One region of the Paenibacillus sp. FSL R7-0340 genome, then DNA from elsewhere that is predicted to be linked to it. Evidence: riboswitches for the same ligand, from Rfam matches in the RefSeq annotation. Region 1 holds a riboswitch; the other holds the start of a gene.
The links. Region 1 has a riboswitch for cyclic di-AMP ahead of MKX59_RS21190 (hypothetical protein). Riboswitches for the same ligand answer to the same signal wherever they lie in the genome.
Positions count from the first base shown of each region.

Region 1 (4,926 bases):
ATGAGCTTGTTAGCTTGCGTATCCTGCTTGGATTTTTTTAAAGAGGCAGCTTGTGCCTTACCCCGCCCCTCCGCGAGCGCTTCGGCAAAATTAGCAAAAAGCAACGTAAACAACAGAATAACAAACACGGCCAGGTTAAAGCCCATTTCCTTGCCAGTTCCAAAATAACCGGGAAGCAGTAACATTAGCAGCACGACCAATGTACCGATCTCCACGACGAACATGACAGGATTCTTCATCATAATCATCGGATTTAATTTTATAAAGCTATCCTTGATCGCATGCTTCAAGATGCTTCTGTCCAGCATGTGTTTGCGTTGTTCCTTCATGATCAAACACCCCGTTCATCCATTCTCATTTTCTTCTTCACATGGTCAAAAATTCAGCAACAGGTCCCAATACGATAACGGGTAAAAAGGTCAACGCACCAATCAGCAGCACGACCCCGATCAGAATGGCTCCAAATAACTTGTTGTCCGTACGCAGTGTCCCCGTCGTCACCGGAGTCGGTGCTTTGGCATTCAATGAAGCCGCCACAGCCAACAATGCAATCATAGATACATATCGTCCGAAGAACATAACCAGCCCCGTTGTCATGTTCCAGAATACGTTGTTATCCGAAAGACCTTCAAATCCCGAACCGTTATTTGCAGCAGATGACGCATATTCATAGAGCACCTGAGTCAACCCGTGATAGCCAGGGTTAGTGACCGCGTCGTATCCCCAATGACTCATAAACGCAAGCGCAGTTGGGGCGAGAATGAGGAACGGATGTACCAAAATGGCAATCGCGATCAGCTTCATTTCCTTGCCTTCAATTTTCCTTCCCATAAATTCCGGAGTTCTCCCGACCATCAGTCCGCATATAAACACACCCAGAATCGCATACATCAGCATATTCATCAGCCCGACACCCTTGCCGCCAAAAATGACGTTTAGCATCATTTCTCCCAAAGCAGCCATGCCACCCAGTGGGGTTAGTGTATCATGCATATTATTGACCGAACCTGTCGTTGCCGCTGTTGTGACCGCAGTGAATAAAGCCGATTGTCCAATGCCGAAACGAACCTCTTTCCCTTCCATGCTTCCTTGAGAAGCATCCACACCCAGTGTCTGGATTAACGGGTTACCTGTCTTTTCAGACACGTACGTAATAGATAGAAAAATAAGAAACAATACCATCATGGAGCTAAAAATAATCCAGCCCTGCTTACGATTACGGGCAAACAATCCAAAGGTATACGGCAACGAAGCTGGCATTACCCACATTGCCAAAATTTCCAGCACGTTCGTCCAAGGACTTGGATTTTCAAAAGGATGTGCAGAGTTAGCTCCCGCATAACCGCCCCCGTTTGTCCCCAAATGCTTGATGGACTCCAGAGAAGCAATGGGTCCCATAGAAATCTGCTGCTGTGTTCCGCTCAGCGTCGTAAGATCCGCCGTAGGCTGTAGCGTCTGTGGTACCTTCAATCCAACCAGCACCAGCGTAAGCACAAAGGCCAGCGGCAGGAAAATCCTTATAATGGCTTTAATAAAATCTTGAAAGAAATTGCCCATCCCTTCACCGCGCCGCGTCAATCCTCTCATAAAAGCCGCAGCAACCGCAAAACCGGAAGCAGCCGAAGTGAACATCATCATCGTGACGAACGCCATCTGTGTCAGATACGTAAGCCCGCTTTCTCCGCTATAATGTTGGAGATTCGTATTCGTCATAAAGCTGATTACCGTATTAAAAGCTAGTGATGCTTCCATATTACTGTTTCCAGCCGGATTACCAGGAAGCATTCCCTGTAAACGCAACAGCAAGTAGCTGATCGCCACAAGCACGACATTCGTTGCAATGAAACTCATAACATACGTAGTCCAACGCATGCTCTCCAGCTTCTTCAATCCTACAATCTTATAAATCAGCTTTTCTGTTCCGCCAAAAATCCGATCCGTCCGATTGGGTTCATTCGAGAATACATGATACATATAGGTGCCCACTGGCTTTACCAAGAGCAGCAATATGACGATCACAATTCCAATTTGAAGCAGCTCCATCCTTTATTCCTCCTTCAAAATGCTCCTGCGTTTGGAACAACAGACCTGCTTCCAGAGCACCAATTGTGTGCACACGTTTGCGAAAACCCGCTACCTATGATGCTTAATATTCAGATCTGTTGTTCCCGCCCGCTCTATCCCCTATAGCTGACTAGAACTTTTCAGGGTTCAGGAGTGCGTAGATTAAATACATAAACACAATAGCCGTAAGCCCAAGTATAACGATCATCCTCTTCGTCCTCCTTTAGAGGTCTGCGCATCACACCAGCGTACAAACAGCAGTATCACTCCATAACTCACAGCCATGACGAGCAGCATGTATATATCCATCATGTTTATACCCTCCGTATCGGTCCTCAGATCGCCATTCTTATTTGATCATAAAATCATAAAACAACTATGTTATAAGTGCTTATCCGTTCAGCAGAAAACCCACCTCTCCGTTCAATGTGTAGATCACATGATCCGCTCCCAATCCCCGATAAATTCCTTGTGGATTACAGCCGTGCGTAATAACATAGATCGATTCCGATGTTAGCGGCCGACATATTTGCAGGAAACGGCACGTCAGATTCAAGCTGTTCTCGAACAAATACACACTACCAATTTCTTTTTTTGGAAAATTCCATTTTCCCGCTTGCATGGTATTGATGCGGACAATGTGCTCCACACCCATTTTTTTGAGCTGTCGTTCCTCCTGGGCGCTATTCGTGAGAACTGCAAACGCCAATTTTTTGAAAATAAGCAATTTCACAAAACTTCTGCCCGCTTCATTCGGTGCAGTGACAATAATTAACCGACCTTCCATCAGTAGCTCCTCTCCCGGTATAAAAAGACAACAAAAAGAAGCCGAAGGAAAAAGGCTTTCCTCCGGCTTCTTACATATCCATGATAAAATAAACCATGGCTGCACACGGCGGTTTGTTGCCTCTCCCTGTACGCTTACGAGGTTAGCTGTCGGATTCGGACGTGAGAGTCGCCCTATTTCTGGCACTTGACCTGAAAATTCACCCCATGAGACACACGGCTTCCGAAGCCGTACAATCTCGATTGGTTCCCCCGCTTTTGCAACTGCAAAATTCAGCGCTATAGACATTTCGTTGTTGCTTCATTCAAGTTAATTTGAAATTACGTCTTGAATCATACACCCGCGCATGGAAGACTGTAAAGCTCAACTGCGGGGTTATAAATCGGCCTTTAGAGCCTAGGATATTAATAATAGCGCTTACAATGCAACTATGCTTCTCACAGCTCCTTCAATCTCTGTTTTTCATCCCTTTTCGAAAATGACAAGCATGTCAATATTGGCGTAGGGTAGAGCGTTTTTGGCCTTTTTTTGTAAAAAGAGAAGAAAATACGCTATATGTACCAGCTAAACACCGATTGAACCCGCTTTTATAAGAAGAAACACCTTAATTCGCTCCATTTGCGGTGCGATTTACTGTTTTGAACAAAATACGATTTTACAGCGGCTAAAGGCTTGATACAGCTTTTCCAGACTTGCAACCTTGCTTTTAATTGCTTACAATTTAATTGCTGAATATTGAATAAGGAGAGATACTATGACCGTTTATGAATATGATGCGCACACCCTGCAAGGGAAACAAATTCCGTTATCCATATATGAAGGGAACGTTCTGCTTATCGTGAACACTGCCAGCAAATGTGGGTTAACCCCCCAATACAAAGCGCTACAAGAGCTATATGATCAGTACCATGAACAGGGGCTCGAAATTTTGGGATTTCCCAGCAACCAGTTTGCCAAACAAGAGCCAGGTTCCAGCGAGGAGATTTCCGAGTTTTGCCAGATCAATTATGGTGTTACCTTTCCGATGTTCGCCAAGACAGATGTCAATGGCGATCAAGCGCACCCCTTATTTCGTTACCTGACCCAAACTGCTCCGGGGGGTATTAGGGTCTAAAGCGATCAAATGGAATTTCACTAAATTCTTAATTACACGAGAAGGTAACGTATTTAAGCGCTATGCACCGCAAACCACTCCAGATAAGCTGGCGGGAGATATAGAGAAGCTTTTGCAGCAAAACTGACATCCTTCTTTATCACAGTTAATAAACGACCGGTTGTCTACCGTTGTTCTGTGGCAAAAGGGTATAACGAAAAATGCTTAACAAAAAAAGCATCCCTTCACGTAAACCGTGTCAGGATGCTTTTTTAACTGAGTCTTGCATATAATGCGGTCGAGAGGACTCGAACCTCCACGGGCGTACGCCCACTACCCCCTCAAGATAGCGTGTCTGCCATTCCACCACGACCGCAAATCATAATGTAATGAGGCAACAGATTTATTATACTCTCTCATCAACTATTTGTAAACAAAAATATAATAATTATTTTATATGTTATTTTAACTAACATGTATGAGCGATAAGAATATTTTATTTGACACAAAAGCTATTTAAATGTAAATATATATTACATATATTTCGAATATTTTTCGTTATCCCCAAGTAAAAAGTAAAATAACATAACATAACATAACATAAGGATTCACTTCGAGGAGGCGAACCACCTTGCATAAAGGCAACCGCTTGCTGAACTATGCATTATTGTTGGACCCTTCCCTACCTGTTGGTGGCTTCACCCGTTTTAACGGACTGGAGAAACTATCGCGTAACGGACATTTGAACAGTCTACAAGACCTGGAACATTACATGCTGGATGATTTGTATCCTCAATTTACAACCGTTGACGGCATGGCTATCAAAAGTCTGTATGTCGCCATCCAGCAGAATGACAGTTGGCGGATCGCCCTCATTGATAAGATGCTGCATACCCAACGTCCCTCCTGGCAGCATGTGAAGGAGTTTCGTCTATCCGGTCAGCGTCTGCTCAAGCTCGCTAAGGCTCTTTATCCTTGGCTT
Region 1 is NZ_JBBOBY010000001.1:4,739,253-4,744,178, forward strand. Features, by position in the region: gene kdpB (potassium-transporting ATPase subunit KdpB) at 1-329, opposite strand, end outside; gene kdpA (potassium-transporting ATPase subunit KdpA) at 367-2,043, opposite strand; gene MKX59_RS27630 (potassium-transporting ATPase subunit F) at 2,195-2,272, opposite strand; gene MKX59_RS21190 (hypothetical protein) at 2,456-2,851, opposite strand; cyclic di-AMP (ydaO/yuaA leader) riboswitch at 2,967-3,139, opposite strand; partial or broken gene MKX59_RS21195 (glutathione peroxidase) at 3,606-4,092, shown strand; tRNA gene MKX59_RS21200 (tRNA-Leu) at 4,238-4,320, opposite strand; gene MKX59_RS21205 (urease accessory protein UreF) at 4,594-4,926, shown strand, end outside.

Region 2 (4,926 bases), 4.7 Mb from region 1:
ATCCCGCTGGATGTCCTCAACACGAAACGTGACATCTCCGCCGTACGATTTCCGAACGACCAAGTCTCCTAAACTCATCACACTGTATCACCCCTCCTATATCGTATGGGTGAATGCACAGTTTGGTTCCAGCTTAGGATATACCTGCCTCCAACAGCACAGCGCTGAGACGCGCAAATTCCTCAATACTTAGCGTTTCTCCTCGACGGGAGGGTTCAATACCAGCTTGTTGCAACAACGGCTCCAGCGTGTCCCTGTTCTCTTTGGTGAAGAAACGGCTTTTTAAGTTATTGGAAATGGTTTTACGACGCTGGGCAAAAGCAGCATGAACCACTTCAAAAAAATGCTTCTCATCCACCACTTCCACTGGAGGGGCTTCCCGTACACGCAACCGGATGACTGCAGACTCCACATTCGGCTGGGGAATAAATACTGTATTCGGCACAATACAGACTAATTCAGGTTCGCTGTAATATTGCACCGCAATGCTCAGGCTGCCGTAATCCTTCGTTCCAGGAGACGCAGCCATACGCTCAGCCACTTCTTTTTGGATCATAACGACGATATTCTCCAAAGGGAGCTTGTCCTCCAGCAGCCTCATCAGAATCGGTGTAGTAACGTAGTACGGCAGATTAGCCACGACACTTACTTTGCTCACGTCTGCAAAATCGGTTGCGAACACCTCGCGCAAATCCAGCTTCAACACATCTCCATGACGTACCTTCACATGCTCGTAAGGGGCCAACACTTCTTCGAGAATTGGCAGTAGCCGCTGGTCAATCTCGACAGCGGTAACTGCCTTGGCCGATTGGGCCAGCTTCTCGGTCAAAGCACCAATCCCAGGACCGATCTCAAGTGCGCCCTTCGTCTCATCCAATCCGGCAGCATTTACAATCTTATTGAGAATATTCTGATCAATCAGGAAATTTTGTCCCAAACTCTTTTTGAACGAAAAACCGTGCCGTTGAATAATGTCCTTCGTACGCCGCGGTGTTGCTATATCTTGAATCCCTGTCATACGGATATCACAATCCTTCACTTTCAATTTGTGCCAGCGCCCCGGCAAATTCCTCGCGGCTGATCTGAAATACAGAGAGCCGTTTATGTAGCTGCTTTCCGTTACAATAACCAATACCCAGCACATTCCCTAAGGCCATACGGCGTGCAGCAGCATTGGGGTGGGTGATGAGTCCAGCATCAATCAGGTCCGCCCACTCAATCAGCGGGTCGGCGCCTTCCACTGTCGTATGGACCCGTGCAAGAGCGTGTCTGATCGCTTCTGGTGAGGCATTCTCCACGCCAATATCTCCTTTACGCGTCGCTTCTGCCTCGGGTATAAAGGCCTGCTTGCAGCCGGGTACCTTGGAAGCGATAATCTTACGGATGCGCTCCCCTGCATGATCGGGATCGGTTAAAATGATGACCCCCCGCCGCTCCTGCGCCAATGCAATTTTACGCAGCGTCATTTTATTAATGGCTGAGCCGCCAGTTTCTATCGTATCCGCTTCAACAGCGCGGCGAATGGCCACCGTATCATCCCGGCCCTCTACCACGATCACTTCCTTGATCATTTGCGTTTCCCTCCACTGCTACACAGCAAGCTATATTTATCTTTCCCTGCTTTTGAAAACAAAATAAGAAGAGGATATCCTCTTCTTAGCATGGCATAACTATGTTGTTAATACTATCGCATTGCCCTCAACATACACAACCTGTTTTAGTTGATTTCAGGCTTTACCGGTCCGATAACATAAACGGTTTTACCGTGCTTACGACCAAATTGGTTGGCTCGGCTCAAACTCTCATAATACACATCGATTTTGTGGCCTTTAATCGCGCCACCGGTATCCTCCGCACGGCGGAAGCCCACCCCTTCGATATACACCCACCAGCCGATTGGAATTACACTCGGATCGACCGCGATGGTGCGTCCTTCCGTGACACGTGCGCCGGATGCAGTACGTGTACCGATACCTGGCTCCTGTGAGGAATACGCCGTCATGGAGACATTTTGTAAAACTTTGCTATATTTAAAATTGACGCCTGCTTTACGGACAGCACTGCCCGAACTAACCGTTGTTGCCTTAACGGCATCATTGGGACCGACGGAAGCAGCCAGAACGACCGGTTTTTTCTTCGTTCCTACTGCAATGACTTTATCCACACGGTTCTGTGCAACTTCCTTGTTAACCAGCTGTTTGGATACCAACTTTCCATCATGATATACCTTTTGAACGTGCTGGACGACCACACCCGATTTGCCGCTTTGAATGACCCGATTATCGCCTTTATAAAGACTCGGATCGGCCGTTTTGATGACCTGATAAGGCACCTGTTTTTTCTGTTCGACCTGCTGTTTCTTCACACGGACGATTTTTATGTCCATGTTAGACGAAACAGAGGCATCCAACGCAGGATAAACTTTATCCGTTGATGATAATTTATAGCCCGAGGTACGAATGGCACCTTCTACTGTATTTTCTGTTGTGTACAGCTTTTTCGTCTCATTGCCTGAAGATACTTTGACTTGATTGGCACGTTTAATGACTACGCGATCGCCATCCTGTATTGCTCCATTTAGCGGCATGGAAACTGTATCATGCGGCTGAAGTGAAATGGAATGCTCGCTCAGCAAATCTTGAAGCTTGGATTCCCGGGTTTCTACCGCAGACGCCTTGCCATCGATGACAAAAAAGACTTGTTTTTTAGATTGCGTGTACATCAGAATTGAAATCATAATCGTTAGCGCGATTAGAAAAATAGCAACCAAAGCAGCCTGGCGCACATTCTCTTGCTTCCAACGCAATACGTAAGACATGCTGGATGAGCGTGACTCATGGGTATCCTTTTTTTGGAAAATGCCCATTTCCTCCGTCCTCCTTACATAGCCCGCCGTCTGGAGTAAGACATAGTTGAGATTTGACGTGACTATAACAGATTTTCTACAAGACAAGCCCAAACTGCGACTGTCCTGCACCATGTACCCGTCTTCGCGGCATGCTGTCCTCCCCTGTTTAACCACAGTATGATGACAGATTTTCTTTTATTCACAACAAAAAAAGCCAGAGAAAGAGACTAGAGAGCTCTTTCGTGGCTTCCGGCATGTGTGAATATGCGGGAAAACTCATGCACGAGATGGCTTCTCTCTTGTTACGCTTACGGGGTTAGCTGTCGGGTTCGGACGTAGAGAGTCGCCCTAGCTTGGGTCAACCGCTCATGGCGGTCGCCTTCACATTCACCCCGAAGACCCAGAAAGAAATCGAAATACGGCTCCTCCACCTATTCAATCCCATCCGGGGAAAGAATTTCGGTCGAGCCGGCTGGCGGAAGAGACGTTCCCTTCTTGCACATATGCCGGACGTACTGTAAGCCATATCGGTTCCCCCGTTCCCTGTAAAAGGGACTCAGCGAGACTGGTTCATGAAATGACTTGTTGATGTTTACATTCAAACAACAATTCACTGAAAAGATGATATCCTGTTTCTATGCATGTTGTAAAGCAGGTTTCAAGTACATTTTTTAAAATATTCGGTTAAAATATTGTAATATTCTCGAGTTTCCTGCAACAAATTCATGATTAGCTTCGTCTATCTCTTTATTTTGATCGATTTCTTCACTTTTTCATTGAATGTCAAATCGTTCCAGGGCATTTTGGGTCGTTATTGACACTAATTCCTCCACTGTAATCCCTTTGATTTGGGCTGCAGCCTCTGCTACCAGTCTCACATGTGCAGACTCATTTCGCTTCCCACGAAACGGATGAGGCGTCAGATAGGGAGCATCAGTTTCAATGAGCAGACGGTCCAGCGGCACCTGTGCGAGCACCTCTTTTGGCTGCTTGGCATTTTTGAACGTTATTGGACCACCGAAGGAAAGGTGAAATCCCATATCCAGCACCATTTTGGCAGTTTCCCAGCTACCCGAAAAGGAGTGCATGACTCCGCCAATCTCACTCGCTTTTTCCTCGCGCAAAATCTTAACAATATCTTCATGTGCATCCCGGTTATGGATAACAATGGGCATTTTGAGCTCACGAGCCAGACCAATTTGATTTCGAAACACCCGATGCTGCACATCCTTCGGTGATGTATCCCAATAATAATCCAGACCGATCTCTCCGATGGCTACAACCTTTTTATGACTGCATAACGATGCAATCCATTCTAGATCGCCCTCCTGCATTGTAATAGCATCCTGCGGATGCCATCCAACTGCCGCATAAATAAAATCATACGTCTCGGCCAATTTCATAGTGGATGGAATGGTCTCACGATTAAATCCGATATTGATCATCCGTGTTACTCCTGATTCGACAGCACGTGCTATAACTTCTTCACGATCTTCGTCAAATTGTGGCGCATCCAAGTGAGTATGAGTGTCGAATAAATCCAAGGTTTACATCTCCTTTTTTTACTTACATTTCTATATAGTTGTCTATTCTTTGACAAAATAATTCCTTATTTCGGCAGGAAGCCTGTCTTTTACCGCGTTCAATTTATTCTGGGGAAAATACATATGATATTTTCCTCGGTGAATACCACTTATTGAGCGCACAATTTCCGAAACTTCGGATATTTCACTCACCTCGCCCTGACGTCCAAGCAGTAAAATCTGGTTGTCCGTCGAGCCACCCTGCCGAAACACATCATAAGGAAGATCTGTCGGAAAATCAATTTCAAAATCATATTCAGGGTGCAAACCAGCCTCTTTCAAAGCTTCTCTAATACTGTCAATGGTATCTGTATCCATATTTTCAATCTCTACATATTTATACAATCTACGGTCCATAAAACGGCTGCTCAAATCACTTAAAATCTCGTCCTTTTCTCGTTTCCACTGGCTAAATACGGTCTGGATTAATGACTCGTCGAGCATCAGATATTGCTCTACTGTAAGCTCTCCTTTCAACAGATCCGGCAGCGGGTC
Region 2 is NZ_JBBOBY010000001.1:80,045-84,970, forward strand. Features, by position in the region: gene yabG (sporulation peptidase YabG) at 1-78, opposite strand, end outside; gene rsmA (16S rRNA (adenine(1518)-N(6)/adenine(1519)-N(6))-dimethyltransferase RsmA) at 134-1,018, opposite strand; gene rnmV (ribonuclease M5) at 1,026-1,571, opposite strand; gene MKX59_RS00295 (3D domain-containing protein) at 1,718-2,866, opposite strand; cyclic di-AMP (ydaO/yuaA leader) riboswitch at 3,138-3,420, opposite strand; gene MKX59_RS00300 (TatD family hydrolase) at 3,622-4,392, opposite strand; gene MKX59_RS00305 (HD domain-containing protein) at 4,435-4,926, opposite strand, start outside.
Region 2: another riboswitch for cyclic di-AMP. It lies ahead of MKX59_RS00295 (3D domain-containing protein); the one in region 1 lies ahead of MKX59_RS21190 (hypothetical protein).